DNA from 2 places in the Streptomyces sp. NPDC059224 genome. Region 2 is predicted to be linked to the other one. Evidence: riboswitches for the same ligand, from Rfam matches in the RefSeq annotation. Region 2 holds a riboswitch; the other holds the start of a gene.
What was found. Region 2 has a riboswitch for cyclic di-AMP ahead of ACFXI4_RS10735 (NlpC/P60 family protein). Riboswitches for the same ligand answer to the same signal wherever they lie in the genome.

Region 1 (7,024 bases), on a different contig from region 2:
TCCAGGAGCCGGTCGACCCGCTCGCCGAGCAGCCGGCGGCTGGACGCGCAGGACAGGACTCCACGGTGCTGGTTCAGCTCGATCAGGGCCAGGGCCGTGGTGAGGTGACCGCAGCGGCGGGACGCCGCGTCATCGGCGGCCAGCTCGACGAGCCGGTGGGTCTGGTCGCAGAAGTGCGAGAACAGCGGCACGCGCGGGAAGCCCGTGGCCAGTGCGCTGGACAGGTGGAGCAGCCAGTCGTGATGGGCGCGCGCGTGACCCCGCTCATGCGTGAGGACGGCGTCGAGCTGGTGGTCGGTGAGGCGGTGCAGTGCGCCGGTCGTCACGACCAACTGGGCGGGATGCCCGGGCATCCACCAGGCGTCGGGGTATTCGTCCTCCAGCACCAGCATCGGGCCGCGTGCCGCGGGCAGCCCCGCCGGCAGTTCCGGTGCCCGTTCGCGCAGGTGCGCGCGGGTCTGGCCGCGCCGTCGCCGGGCCTCGACCAGCTCACGGGTGAGCATCGCCGTCGTCCACGCGGCCCCGCACGCGAGCAGGACCGTGAGGGCGACCGCCCACAAGGGTGCGACAGAGAGGTCGTACGCCGCGGTGACCGCCGGTGGCGCCGGAGCGAACACCCGGTCGCGCACCGTGTGGAAGACGGCCGCCGCACCCAGGACGAGCGCGGTCAGGCAGCACATCAGCACGGTGGCGACCAGGCACTGCCACACCCACAGCGCGACCACCGGTTCCCGTTCGGGCCACAGGGCCCGCACCAGCGCGCGTGGCGCGGGTACCGCGGCCGTCAGGGCGACGACGCTCAGCAGGAGCAGGCAGAAGGTCATGCCGAGGCTCCGTTTCCCGATCGGAGGGGCGTGCGGTGGCGGGTGGTGCGGGGGTGATGCGCCGTTGCGCGACGGAGTGCGTACGCCGGCGCGTCACGTGACAGGTGCGCCGTCGCCTCGCATGCTGCGCGTGCGGGCGCATCGCATGGTGCGTGTCCCGCCAGTATGACGGGACGGAACGCCCCGAGTCAGGTTCCGACGAGGATCCGGGTGTTCTCCGCACCGAAGCCCGGCGGACGGAGCACCCACGCGCGCGAGCGCCTCCCGGCCCGGCCTCCCCGCCCGCCGTCCCTCACCCGGCGACGATCCGCCCGCTGACGTCCCCGAGTCCCACCCGGCTCCCGCCCGGCCCCGGCGCCCACGCGGACAGCGTCACCTCGTCGCCGTCCTCCAGGTAGGTCCGCTTGCCGTCCGGGAGGTCGAGCGGGTCCCGCCCGTTCCAGGTGAGCTCCAGCAGCGATCCGCGCTCCGCGGGTTCCGTACCGCTCACCGTGCCGGAGCCGTACAGGTCGCCGGTGCGCAGTGAGGCGCCGTTGACGGTCAGGTGGGCGAGTTGCTGGGCGGCCGTCCAGTACATGGTGGAGAACGGCGGCTCGGACACCACATGACCGTTGATCGCGATCGAGATCCGCAGGTCGTAGCCCGCGGGTTCCTCGGCGGCGTCGTCGAGGTACGGCAGCAGCGGGTGCGTCCGCCGGGGCGGGGCCACCCGTGCCTCCTCCAGGGCGTCCAGCGGGGTGATCCACGCCGAGACCGAGGTGGCGAAGGACTTGCCGAGGAACGGGCCGAGCGGCACGTACTCCCACGCCTGGATGTCGCGCGCCGACCAGTCGTTCAGGAGCGTGAGCCCGAACACGTGCTCCCGGAAGTCGCTCAGCGCCACCGGCCGGCCCTGCTGCGACGGCGTCCCCACGACGAAGCCGACCTCGGCTTCGATGTCCAGCCGGGCCGACGGGCCGAACACCGGAGCCTCCGAGGGGTCCGCGGACGTCTTGCGCTGGCCCGACGGCCGTACGACGTCCGTTCCCGACACCACGACGGTGCCCGCGCGGCCGTGGTAACCGATCGGAAGATGCTTCCAGTTGGGGGTGAGCGGTTCGACGGCGTCGGGGCGGAAGATGCGGCCGGCGTTCCGGGCGTGGTTCTCCGAGGCGTAGAAGTCGACGTAGTCGGCGACCTCGAAGGGCAGGTGCATGGCCACCGCTGACAGCGGGTGGAAGAGGGGTTCGAGCACCTCGCGGTGCGCGGGCACGGTCACCCACGCGGTCAGGGCGCGCCGTACGTCCGACCACGCGGTGCGGCCCGCGGCCAGCAGCGGGTTGAGGGTCGGGCGGGCGAGCATCGTGGCGTAGGGGGAGCCGAGGGCGAGAGCCGCGGCACCGGCGTCGAGTACGTGGTCGCCGAGGCGGACGCCAACCCTCCGTTCCGTGCTCTCGGGGGTCGAGAACACGCCATACGGAAGATTGTGCGGGCCGAAGGGGTCACCCTCGGGGACCTCGAAGGGGGGCAAGGGGGGCATGGGGTGACTGCCTCGCTCTCATCCGTGCCGCGCCGGGCCGACTGTGCGGTGACGTCGCTCTGGCGTTGGGCGGCATTCCATGTGGTCGCGCCACACGTTACGGGTGAGTTGGCCGTCGCGGCAGTGTCTAAAGAGTTCGCAATGTCCGAATAGGCGTTGTCGGAGGGTGCAATTCCGGCTCAGCGTCCTTCGGGGGACACGAACGGGGTGGATCCGGTCCGTACAGGGGGACCCCTGGGGGGACCGTGGCCAGGAATGCCGTCAGCATGCCGCTCGACGCGGATCGCGACGTGCCGGGCCTGATCGTCAAGTTCGGCGACGGTCCGCCGCATCCCGGCGGGGTCGGCGCGCTTCGCAGTCCGGGACGCCTCGGCGTTCCCATGTACGCGATCGCCGAGGACGCCTGCACACCGGCGGCCACCGCCCGTTACCTCACACGGGCGTTCGTATGGCCGACGACGGGAGCAGCTCGTGACCGGCGTCCAGTTCGGGGGCGTCGCCGTCCTCGTCGAACCAGAGTCCGAGCCGCCTGGTCTCCTCGGTGCACAGCGCACCGCCGACCGGGTCCCCGGGGCAGTCGCCCAGCCGCTCGAAGCCGTCGATGAGCCGGCAGGCGCAGTTCCAGCCTGCCTCGCCGGGGTCCGCCGCGTCCCGGTCGCCGCCTCCAGCAGATGCGCCCGGAAGTCCTCCGGTCCGTCCGTCACCACGCCGCTCCAGCCCCATCGGTACCGCCGACCCACCGAGAACGTAACGCGCGCCACCGGCAACGCCCCATCGCCGATACGGCGGGCGCCATTTGAGGCCGAAACGCACAGTGAGTCTCAGGGGCGTGCTGTCCGTATTCTCTGATCATGGTCGCACCCACCCCGTACTCACTGATCGCCACCGACCTGGACGGCACACTGCTGCGTGCCGACGACACCCTCTCCGAACGGTCGCTCGCCGCGCTCGCGCGGGCGGGCCGGGTCGGCGCCCGGCATCTCGTGGTGACCGGCCGCCCCGCGCCGAGAGTGCGCCCCCTCCTGGACGACCTCGGTTGCACGGGACTCGCGGTCTGCGGCCAGGGCGCCCAGCTCTACGACGCCGGCGCGGACCGGCTGCTGTGGTCGGTCACCCTGGACCGGGAGCTGGCCGAGACCGCCCTGGGCAAGATCGAGGCCGAGGTCGGGCAGGTGTACGCGGCGGTCGACCAGGACGGCGTGGACGGGCTCACGCTCATCGAGCCGGGCTATCTGATGCCCCACCCCACGCTGCCCGCGCTGCGCGTGGGCCGGCGGGACGACCTGTGGTGCGCGCCCATCAGCAAGGTGCTGCTGCGCCACCACACCCTGTCGGACGACGAACTGGCGGCGACCGCGCGCGCGGTGGTGGGATCGCTCGCGACGGTCACCATGTCGGGGCCGGGAACGGTCGAGCTCCAGCCGTGCGGGGTGACCAAGGCGACCGGGCTGGCACTGGCCGCCGACCATCTGGGGCTGAGCCCCGAACGGGCCATCGCCTTCGGGGACATGCCCAACGACATCCCCATGTTCGACTGGGCGTCCTACGGGGTGGCCATGGCCAACGCCCACGCCGAACTCAAGGCGGTGGCCGACGAGATCACCCTGTCGAACGAGGACGACGGCATCGCCGTCGTCCTCGAAAGGCTCTTCACCTGACGGCGCCGGTCAGTACGCGCCGTGCACGTTGTCGATCGAGCCGTACCGCGCGGCGGCGTAGTTGCAGGCGGCGGTGATGTTCGCGACCGGGTCGTAGACGTCGAACGACGTGCCGTCCACGTGGTAGGTCTTGAACGTCGGGTCGATCACCTGGAGCAGGCCCTTGGAGGGGATGCCGGCGGCCGCGTTGGAGTCCCAGAGGTTGATGGCCCGGGGGTTGCCGGAGGACTCACGCATCACGTTGCGGTAGATGCCGTTGTAGCTGCCCGGAATGTTCTTTTCGGCCATGATCGCGAGCGACTCGCGGATCCAGCCGTCGAGGTTGTTCGGGTACCCGGCGAGCGTCGTGGACGCCGTCGAGGTGGTGGACGTGGCGGCGGAGGCGGCGGTCGCACCGATGAGCGGGAGGGCGAGAACGGCGGCGCCGGTACCGGCGACGGCGAGCGTGCGGATGACGCGGTTACGGCGGGGGCGGCGGTGCTGAGGGGCAGCAGACATGTCGTGGTTCCTCTCCGTCGCCTGCGGGGTGAGCTGTCGGGTTCGGGCTCGGGGAGTTCCCGGTCGCACCGCCCTGAGGCGAGGCGACTTCACCCCTAGCCGTTCCGGTACGACGTCCGTCGGTGACGTCGGTCGCCCGGTCCGGCGACTTACCTGGTTCCCCCGCTCCTGCCGTGCGAATGGACTCGTTGATGGTCGCGACGGGCGGCGGCAGGATTTGGCGTCCGCCCGGTGAGCCGGAACGTATGCGAGAGCACATGTCCGGAACAAGTACCTGATTCCCCCAACACGCCGATTGACCTTGGTCTGAGTCGTATGGGGTACTTGATCCTTTGCGGTTGCCAAGCCTCAACTCGCCAACAGGAAAAGGAGAGAGAGGGTCGCCTTACCGCCTCGGTGGCACTCAGGGCCACGTGACCCACTTCACGAAGTGGCAATTACGGCGAATCGGACAAAGGGGGATTGATTGAATCCGCCTTTTCGGGTGTCGAGGGAATAGCCCCGCTCCGCCATTTGTATGGATTGCCTCGATTGGAGCGAGTGAAGTGGTGCACATCACAAGTGATTCCATGAATTGTCCGAATTGCCTTGTTAAGCGGAATTTCGCTTCGAGGTGAGCGGACCGACGGACCTGGGCGGGTGGATGCCGAGGTGCCGGGAGTTCCCGTGTGGCGGTACGTGATTCCGGTCACGCCGAGGGCGGGGCGCAGGCGTCACGACTCGACGGCGGCCGAGCGATCGTCCATGCGCGTGTGTCCTCCGTGAGAGCGGAACCTCCGCCCCGTCGCGCGTCGTTGTCCTGGCGGCCGTCCGGGGATTGGGGGTCGCGGCGAGCGTCATGAGCGGCCCGGGCGCGCGGGTCCTCGTCCCGAGGGGGACGCGTCCCGAGGGGTGCCGACCGCGGGAGCCCCCGACCGTGTTCACGCCCTCGTCCGTGCCGAGGCCGCGCCGTCGGCTGCTCGCGGGTCGTGAGTCCGCCCGCACCGCGCCGGCCGGGACCGGGCCCCACGCGCGCCCGCGCGCATGTCTGATCGCGCATGTCTGATCTCGTGGAGGAGGGGGCATACGGGGGTGGATCGGAACGCGGCGGACCGCGGAAGGGGTACCTCCGGGCAGGTGACGTCGGCAGGAGGTGGCGCGACCGTCCACGGACGGAGGTCTGCGGGACGATCCGCGGCCGGACCCGGTGTCGGTGCTGGTCCGGGATCCGGTTCAGGACCCGGTCCGGGACACGGCTCGCCCCCTGGTTCGGGACAAGCACCAGCACATCCTGTTAAGTCATTGCATGTCAGGTCGTATCAGCTGATCAAGAACATACCGGTCGTGATCCGATAGTGCCCGAGGTGTAACGGTGGGCGCCCTCGGTGATCGAAACCTGACCGGATACGCTGACTTGAGTGATGGCAGCGACCTATCGACAAACCATGTAACCGCCAGTGGACACCAGCAGACAGGAGACCCCTCGTGACCGTCGGGCCGTTCGGGCTGAGCGTGCGGGACCAGGCTCTGGAAGCCGATGTCCAGGCCGGATTGACGGCTGTCGAGGAGGGCTTGCTAGAAGCCACCAAAAGTGAGGTCCCGTTCATCACGGAAGCCGCGCAGCACCTCGTGCGGGCCGGCGGGAAGCGGTTCCGGCCCCTGCTGGTGATGCTGGCCGCGCAGTTCGGTGACCCGTACGCGCCGGGCGTCGTGCCGTCGGCGGTGGTCGTCGAGCTGACCCATCTCGCCACGCTCTACCACGACGACGTCATGGACGAGGCGGCCGTGCGGCGTGGTGTCGACAGTGCCAACACCCGCTGGGGCAACTCGGTCGCCGTCCTCACCGGTGACTTCCTCTTCGCGCGCGCCTCGCAGATCCTCGCCGACCTCGGACCCGAGGCGGTGCGGGTCCAGGCCCTCGCGTTCGAGCGGTTGGTGACGGGTCAGATCCTGGAGACGGCGGGTCCTTCGGACGGGCGTGACCCCGTCGACCACTACCTCGACGTGCTCGGCGGCAAGACCGGCTCGCTGGTGGCGGTCTCCTGCCGTTTCGGCGCGATGATGTCCGGTGCCGACGAGACGGTCGTGGACGTCCTCACCCAGTACGGCGAACGCCTCGGTGTCGCCTTCCAGCTCGCCGACGACGTCCTGGACATCGCCTCCGACTCCCACGAGTCCGGCAAGACCCCGGGGACCGACCTCCGCGAGGGCGTCCCCACGCTTCCGGTGCTGCGGCTGCGGGAGCGGGCGGCGCGGCTCGGGCTGCCCGACGACATCGCGCTGTGCGAGCTGCTGGACTCCGACCTCACGGACGACGTTCGGCACGCGGAGGCCCTGGCGGCCCTGCGGGCGCACCCGGCGCTGGAGCAGGCGCGCCGGGACACCGTCCGGTACGCGGAGGAGGCCAGGGCCGCCCTGGCGCCGCTGGTGGAGTGCGACGCGAAGGTGACGCTGCTGGAGCTGTGTGACGCGGTGGTGCACCGGGCGGGGTGACCCCCGGTTCTGTGGCGCAGGTCACATTGCTGGACTGAGTCCAGTCTGAGATC
Region 2 (7,024 bases):
AACCGCTTGACCGCGTTGGTCGACCGCGCGGCCATGCCGTACGCCTCGTCGACGCGCCTGAGCGCCTGCGGGAAGCTGATCTTCTCGCGCTGGGCGAGGGCGTCGATCATCGCCTCCGCCCGGTCGCCGATACCGCGCTTGGGGACGTTGAGGATCCGGCGCAGCGGGACGGAGTCCTCCGGGTTGGCCAGCACCCGCAGGTACGCCAGGACGTCCCGGACCTCCTTGCGCTCGTAGAAGCGGACCCCGCCGACGACCTTGTAGGGCAGGCCGACGCGGATGAAGATCTCCTCGAAGACACGGGACTGCGCGTTGGTGCGGTAGAAGACGGCGACATCGCCGGCCTTCGCCTCGCCCGCGTCCGTCAGACGGTCTATCTCGTCGGCGACGAACTGTGCCTCGTCGTGCTCGGTGTCGGCGACGTAACCGGTGATCTGCGCGCCCGCGCCCGCGTTGGTCCACAGGTTCTTCGGGCGGCGGGACTCGTTGCGCTCGATGACCGCGTTGGCGGCGGACAGGATCGTCTGCGTGGAGCGGTAGTTCTGCTCCAGGAGGATCGTCGTCGCGTTCGGGTAGTCCTCCTCGAACTGGAGGATGTTGCGGATCGTCGCGCCCCGGAAGGCGTAGATCGACTGGTCGGCGTCGCCCACCACGCACAGTTCGGCGGGCGGCAGGTCGCTCTCGCCCGGCGGCACGTCGACGGGGTGAGCCGAGGTCCCGACCAGCTCGCGCACCAGCGCGTACTGGGCGTGGTTGGTGTCCTGGTACTCGTCGACCAGGACGTGCCGGAAGCGGCGGCGGTAGTGCTCGGCGACGTCCGGGAAGGCGCGCAGCAGGTTGACCGTCGTCATGATCAGGTCGTCGAAGTCGAGGGCGTTCGCCTCGCGCAGCCGCGACTGGTACATGGCGTAGGCCTGGGCGAGGGTCTTCTCGAAGCCGTCGCTCGCCCGGGCGGCGAAGTCCTCCTCGTCGACCAGCTCGTTCTTGAGGTTGCTGACCTGGGCGCTGAAGGACTTCGGCGGGAAGCGCTTGGGGTCGAGGTCCAGGTCACGGCAGACCAGGGCCATCAGACGCTTGGAGTCGGCGGCGTCGTAGATCGAGAAGGAGGAGGTGAAGCCCAGCTTCTTGCTCTCCCTGCGCAGGATCCGCACACAGGCGCTGTGGAAGGTCATCACCCACATCGCGTTCGCGCGCGGGCCGACGAGGTGTTCGACGCGCTCCTTCATCTCGCCCGCGGCCTTGTTGGTGAAGGTGATCGCGAGGATCTGGCCCGGGTGCACCTGGCGCGCGCCGAGCAGGTGCGCGATGCGGTGGGTGAGCACGCGCGTCTTGCCGGAACCGGCGCCGGCCACGATCAGCAGCGGGGAGCCGGCGTGCACGACGGCGGCGCGCTGGTTCTCGTTCAGCCCTTCCAGGAGCGCGGCCGGGTCCGGGGCCGGGCGGGCGGCGCCGTCGCGGTAGTAGGCGTCCCGGTCCGGGGGCGCGTCGAACTGCCCGCCGAACAGATCGTCCGGAATCGGTTCCGGTACGTGCTCGTCCTCGGGCGGCGGCGGGGGTTCCTCCTCGCGGCCGTGCGGGGGCTGGAGGCTCGCCAGGAAGCTGTCGTCAAAGAGGCTGCTCATCGCTCTCCGAGTCTAGGGCGCCCCACCGACAACCGGTCCCCGCCCCGGAAACTCGCCCCCGTCACCCACCAGAACCAGCCCCTCACGGTCAGCGATCACGCACCGTGAGCAGGCGCGCGTCCGCCCGTCGGGGCGCGGACCATTCCACCGCTCCGGACAAGTCGCCCCATATCCACACCGATGAGCCGATCCCATCGGCCCGCACCACCAAGGTCACGAAAATGTATCGGGCATATCGCACATCAACCTTCACACAGAGCACACGAGTTGGTTAGCGTGCCGGGCAGGCCGTACGACCCCCACCGGCGAACGTCGCCGGGCCGTACGGCCTCCGCCGAGTCCGGGGTGCCGCCGCGCATCCGGAGCCGGGGACCCACACCGACCTCGGGGTGAATCGGGCCCGACCCCCTCGCGGGGAACGGACCGTAGGGCAACCCTTCCGAACCACCCGCCCGAACCCGACAGCTAACTCGGTAGGCGGAGCACGGAAGGAGTCGCCCCCGTTGGCGTCGCACCGCAAGTCGCGTCCGTCCGCAACGCGCGTAGCAGGCATACGCACCCCCGCCCTGGCCACCGCCGCCCTCACCTCCGTGGCGCTGCTCTCCCAGACGGCCAACGCCGCACCTCACGAGGACGGCAAGCCCAGCCTGGAGGAGGTCGAGAAGAAGGTCGACGCCCTGTACCGGCAGGCGGAGTCGGCGACCGAGAAGTACAACGCGGCCAAGGAGAGGACCGGCAAGCAGCGCAAGCAGGTCGACACCCTGCTCGACGACGTGGCCGAACGCACGGACCGGCTCAACAAGGCGCGTGAGGAGCTGGGTTCCTTCGCCGCGGCCCAGTACCGGACCGGGGCAGCCGCTCCCGACACCTCGACCTTCCTGCTCGCGGACAGTCCGCAGGACTACTTCGACCAGACGCAGCTGATGAACCGGCTGACCTCGCGGCAGAAGGGCGCGGTGGACGACTACGCCACCCAGCAGTCCGCGACCATGGCGAAGCGGCAGGAGGCCGCCAGGAGCCTGGAGACGCTCACCGAGACCCAGGACGACCTCAGGACCGCCAAGAGCACCGTCCAGACGAAGCTGGCGTCCGCGCGGGAGCTGCTGTCGCAGCTGACGGCCCAGGAGAAGGCGCGGCTGGCCGAGATCGAGAAGAAGCAGCAGGCCGAGGCGGCCCGCAAGGCGGCGGAACTCGCGAAGCAGCAGGCGCAAGCCGCGCAGCAGCGGGGTTCGTCGTCGACGTCCTCCTCCGGCGGCTCCTCCTCGTCCTCCGGCTCCGCCTCCGATTCCGCCTCCGGCTCCTCCTACGGGACGAAGGCCGCCAAGGCGATCGCCTTCGCCCGCGCGCAGATCGGCAAACCGTACGTCTGGGGTGCCACCGGCCCCGGATCCTACGACTGCTCGGGCCTCTCCCAGGCCGCCTGGAAGGCCGCGGGCGTCTCGCTGCCGCGCACCACGTACGACCAGGTGAACGCCGGCACCACCGTCCCCCTCGCCGACGCCCTCCCCGGCGATTTGGTCTTCTTCTACGACGACGTCAGCCATGTCGGCGTCTACATCGGCAACGGCATGATGATCCACGCCCCCAAGCCCGGCGCCTACGTCCGGGAGGAGTCGATCTACTACGGCGGCGAGTCGATCATCCACAGCGTGGTACGGCCGGCCTGACGGGCGCGGGCCGCGCGCATTTCGCTGGGGATGACGGGCGCGGCGATGCTGGCGGCGGGCACGCCCTGGCCGGAGCGGCCGGGGCGGGTGCTGGTGCGGGCCGCGAGGGCGGCCTGGCCGGCGGCGCGGTGGCGGCCACCCGCGCCGCGCTCAGGGCTTCCTGAGGGTCACGTCCACAGCACGGCGATGAAGATGTTCGCCACGGTCAGCAGACCCACCAGACCGAAGGCGCCCTTCTCCACCTTCTCGTCGTCCCGTTTCACGTAGACGAGCCCGAGGATCACGATCAGCAGCGCCAGCTTCACACCGATCTTGACGGTGTTGACGTGGTGGTCGTCGGCCTCGTTGAGGCCGACCAGGATGACGCCGGTGGCGAGCATGGTGAACGCGCCGTGCAGCATCCCGGGGACGAACCGGGCCGTGCCCTGGCCCATCGCCTTCACCTGGGTGAGGAAACCGCCGAGGAGCGCGGCGATGCCGATGATGTGCAGGCCGACGAAGAGATGGATGAGTACGTCCATGGCCCCGGAGCCTAATCAGGGTCCCCTGGGGCGCGGGGCACCGGCCCCTCCCTCGGCACCCGCCACCGTCCGCCGCGCGCGGTCGCATATATGCGACCCATAGCATCCCGCGCGCCCGCTCGCCCCGGATCCGCCGGTTCGGTCATCCCGCCCTGTTAAGCCGACGGCTCCGGACCGGAATCCCGGTCACATACCGTCGGGTAACGATCCGGTCACACCAATACCGTGCATCACGTCACCCAGCCGACACGCTCCGGCCTAGCGTCCTCCCCCAGGTGACCGACTCCCCACCGCCGCCCGGGCCAGGGGCGGCAGTCGGGCACCACCGCCGAGAAGGTCCGGCGGCGGCCCGCTCCCCCTGTGCGGGCCGCCGCCGGACGCGTGATCCGCACCCGCGGCCGTCAAGCGCTCCCCTGGCGCCTGTACGGGCGACACGGCGGTCGTACGAGAGGACGTGACCAGTCCAGGTGGCAGCGCACCGCAAGCCCCGACAGCGCTCGCTCAGCGGCACTACGGCCCGCACGGCCGTCACCCTCGCCCTGGCGGGCGCGGCCACCGCGACGGGCTTCGAAGGGACCGGACACGCCGAGCCGCAACTGACACCGGCGCAGGTGAAGGCGAAGGTGGACCAGCTGTACCAGGAGGCCGAGGCGGCCACCGAGAAGTACGACGGCGCGAAGGAGAAGGCCGAGACGGCCCAGCGGCGGGTCCGGGCGCTCCAGGACGAGACCGCCCGCAAGCAGGAGAAGCTCAACTCCGCGCGGGACGCGCTCGGCCTGGCCGCGGCGGCCCAGTACCGCGCGGGCGGTATCGACCCGGCCTGGCAGCTGGCGCTCTCCAGCGATCCCGACCGGTACCTGGACGACGCCGCGTTCGCCGAACGGGCCGGTGCCGCGCAGGCCGGCGCGGTGGCGCGGGTGCGGCGACAGCTCCGGGAGATCGAGCAGCTGCGTGGCGCGGCCCATGTCGAGCTGACCTCGCTGCGGTCCCGGCAGGCCGAGCTGAGACGGCAGAAGACCACCGTCACCGCCAAGCTCGACGAGGCCCGGCGGCTGCTGGACCGGCTCTCACCGCGGCAGCGGACGGCGGTCACGGCGGCCGGCGACCCCTCACGCGCCTCCCGCTCGGCCTCCGGCAGCCGCACCACCCTGGCCCCGGGCAGGGCCGTCGCCTCCGGCTCCCGGGCCGCGGCCGCCGTCGCGTACGCCTACGACAAGCTCGGCAGCCCCTATGTCTGGGGCGCCACCGGCCCGAACGCCTTCGACTGCTCGGGACTCGCCCAGGCCGCCTACCGCTCGGCGGGCGTCTCCCTCCCCCGCACCACCTACGCCCAGATCAACGCCGGCCGCCGGGTCTCACGCTCCGAACTCCAGCCGGGCGACCTGGTGTTCTTCTACTCGGGCATCAGCCACGTCGGCATCTACATCGGCAACGGCCAGATGATCCACGCCCCCAATCCGTCGGCCCCGGTACGGATCGCCCCCATCGACGAGATGCCGTTCGCGGGGGCGACACGAGTGGTGTGAACCCAGCTTGCGGGGCCTGTCCGGAGCCGCCTCAGACCAGCCGTCGCGCGGTCGCCCAGCGGGTCAGCTCGTGCCGGTTCGACAGTTGCAGCTTCCGCAGCACCGCCGACACATGGGACTCGACCGTCTTGACGGAGATGAACAGCTGCTTGGCGATCTCCTTGTAGGCGTAGCCGCGCGCGATCAGGCGCAGGACCTCGCGCTCGCGCTGGGTGAGGCGGTCGAGGTCCTCGTCGACCGGCGGGGCGTCGGTGGAGGCGAAGGCGTCCAGGACGAACCCGGCCAGCCGCGGGGAGAAGACGGCGTCGCCCTCCTGCACCCGGAAGATCGAGTCGACCAGGTCGGTGCCGGTGATCGTCTTGGTGACGTAGCCGCGGGCACCGCCGCGGATCACCCCGATCACGTCCTCGGCCGCGTCCGACACGGACAGCGCGAGGAAGCGCACCGGTCGTTCGGCGTCCGCCGCCAACGGGGCGCACCGGCGCAGCACTTCGACCCCGCCCCCGCCCGGCAGATGCACGTCGAGGAGCACCACCTCGGGCCGGGTCGCCGTGATCACCGAAACCGCCTGGTCGACGTCGGCGGCCTCCCCGACCACCTCGACGCCGGTCTGCTCGGTCTGGCCGATCTCGGCCTGGACACCGGTACGGAACATCCGGTGGTCGTCGACGAGGACCACGCGCACCCGACGCCCGGCCTTCTCCGTGCCTTCCGCCGGGCCGTTCGCCTCGGTCGCGTCGCTCATGACGTGTTCTCCGCCCTCTCCATCTCCAGCTCGACCTCCGTGCCGCCGCCCGGCACGGACCGCAGCCGTGCCGTGCCGCCGTGGCGCTCCATGCGGCCGATGATCGATTCTCTGACACCCATGCGGTCGCCGGGTATCGAATCGAGGTCGAAGCCGGGACCTCGGTCGCGGACGGACACGAAGACCGTCCTGCCCTCGGCTTCGGCGTAGACCTGGACGGCGCCGCCCTCGCCACCGTACTTGGCGGCGTTGACCATTGCCTCGCGCGCGGCCTGCATCTGTGCGCCCGTCCGCTCGTCGAGCGGGCAGTCGCCCACCACCACGACCTCGATGGGGACGCCGTGCTTGTCCTCGACCTCCGCGGCGTTGCGCCGGACCGCTTCGGCGAGGGTGGCGGGCTCGTCGGCCTCGTCCTTGCCGGTGCCCTCGGGCTTGTAGAGCCAGGTGCGCAGGTCGCGCTCCTGGGCGCGGGCGAGGCGGCGCACCTCGTTCGCGTTCTCCGCGTTGCGCTGGATCAGGGTGAGGGTGTGCAGCACGGAGTCGTGGACGTGGGCGGCGACCTCGGCGCGCTCCTGGGCGCGGATGCGCATCAGCCGCTCCTCGGAGAGGTCCTGGGTCATCCGCACGAGATACGGCCCGGCGAGCAGCGTGATGCCGACGAGCACGGCGAGCGAGGCCTGGAGCACCGCCCCGATGTGCGCGGCGGAGCCCTGCATGACGAAGACGCCCGAGACTCCCGCCGTCACGAGCAGGACGCCGACGCCCGCGCGCAGCAGCGACAGGGTGCGGCGCCGGCTGCCGACCTCGACCCAGCGGGCCCGGCGGGCGTTGTCCGCCTGACGCCACACGAGCGCCACACCGGCGGCGACCAGGACCGCCGGCAGGAGGTAGGCCTTGGCGCCGTTGGTGAGGTTGACGCTGCCCACGAACACCATGGACACGA

Region 1: another riboswitch for cyclic di-AMP. It lies ahead of ACFXI4_RS15050 (transglycosylase SLT domain-containing protein); the one in region 2 lies ahead of ACFXI4_RS10735 (NlpC/P60 family protein).

What each region holds. Positions count from the first base shown of each region.
Region 1 covers NZ_JBHZAN010000012.1:139,881-146,904, forward strand. The annotation lists gene ACFXI4_RS15025 (M56 family metallopeptidase) at 1-824, opposite strand, end outside; gene fahA (fumarylacetoacetase) at 1,117-2,334, opposite strand; partial or broken gene ACFXI4_RS15035 (ATP-grasp domain-containing protein) at 2,610-2,846, shown strand; gene ACFXI4_RS15040 (hypothetical protein) at 2,776-3,066, opposite strand; gene ACFXI4_RS15045 (HAD family hydrolase) at 3,195-4,001, shown strand; gene ACFXI4_RS15050 (transglycosylase SLT domain-containing protein) at 4,011-4,499, opposite strand; cyclic di-AMP (ydaO/yuaA leader) riboswitch at 4,505-4,700, opposite strand; gene ACFXI4_RS15055 (polyprenyl synthetase family protein) at 5,913-6,971, shown strand.
Region 2 covers NZ_JBHZAN010000008.1:129,221-136,244, forward strand. The annotation lists gene pcrA (DNA helicase PcrA) at 1-1,622, opposite strand, end outside; cyclic di-AMP (ydaO/yuaA leader) riboswitch at 1,945-2,117, shown strand; gene ACFXI4_RS10735 (NlpC/P60 family protein) at 2,126-3,289, shown strand; gene ACFXI4_RS10740 (hypothetical protein) at 3,457-3,810, opposite strand; gene ACFXI4_RS10745 (NlpC/P60 family protein) at 4,278-5,336, shown strand; gene ACFXI4_RS10750 (response regulator transcription factor) at 5,368-6,081, opposite strand; gene ACFXI4_RS10755 (PspC domain-containing protein) at 6,078-7,024, opposite strand, start outside.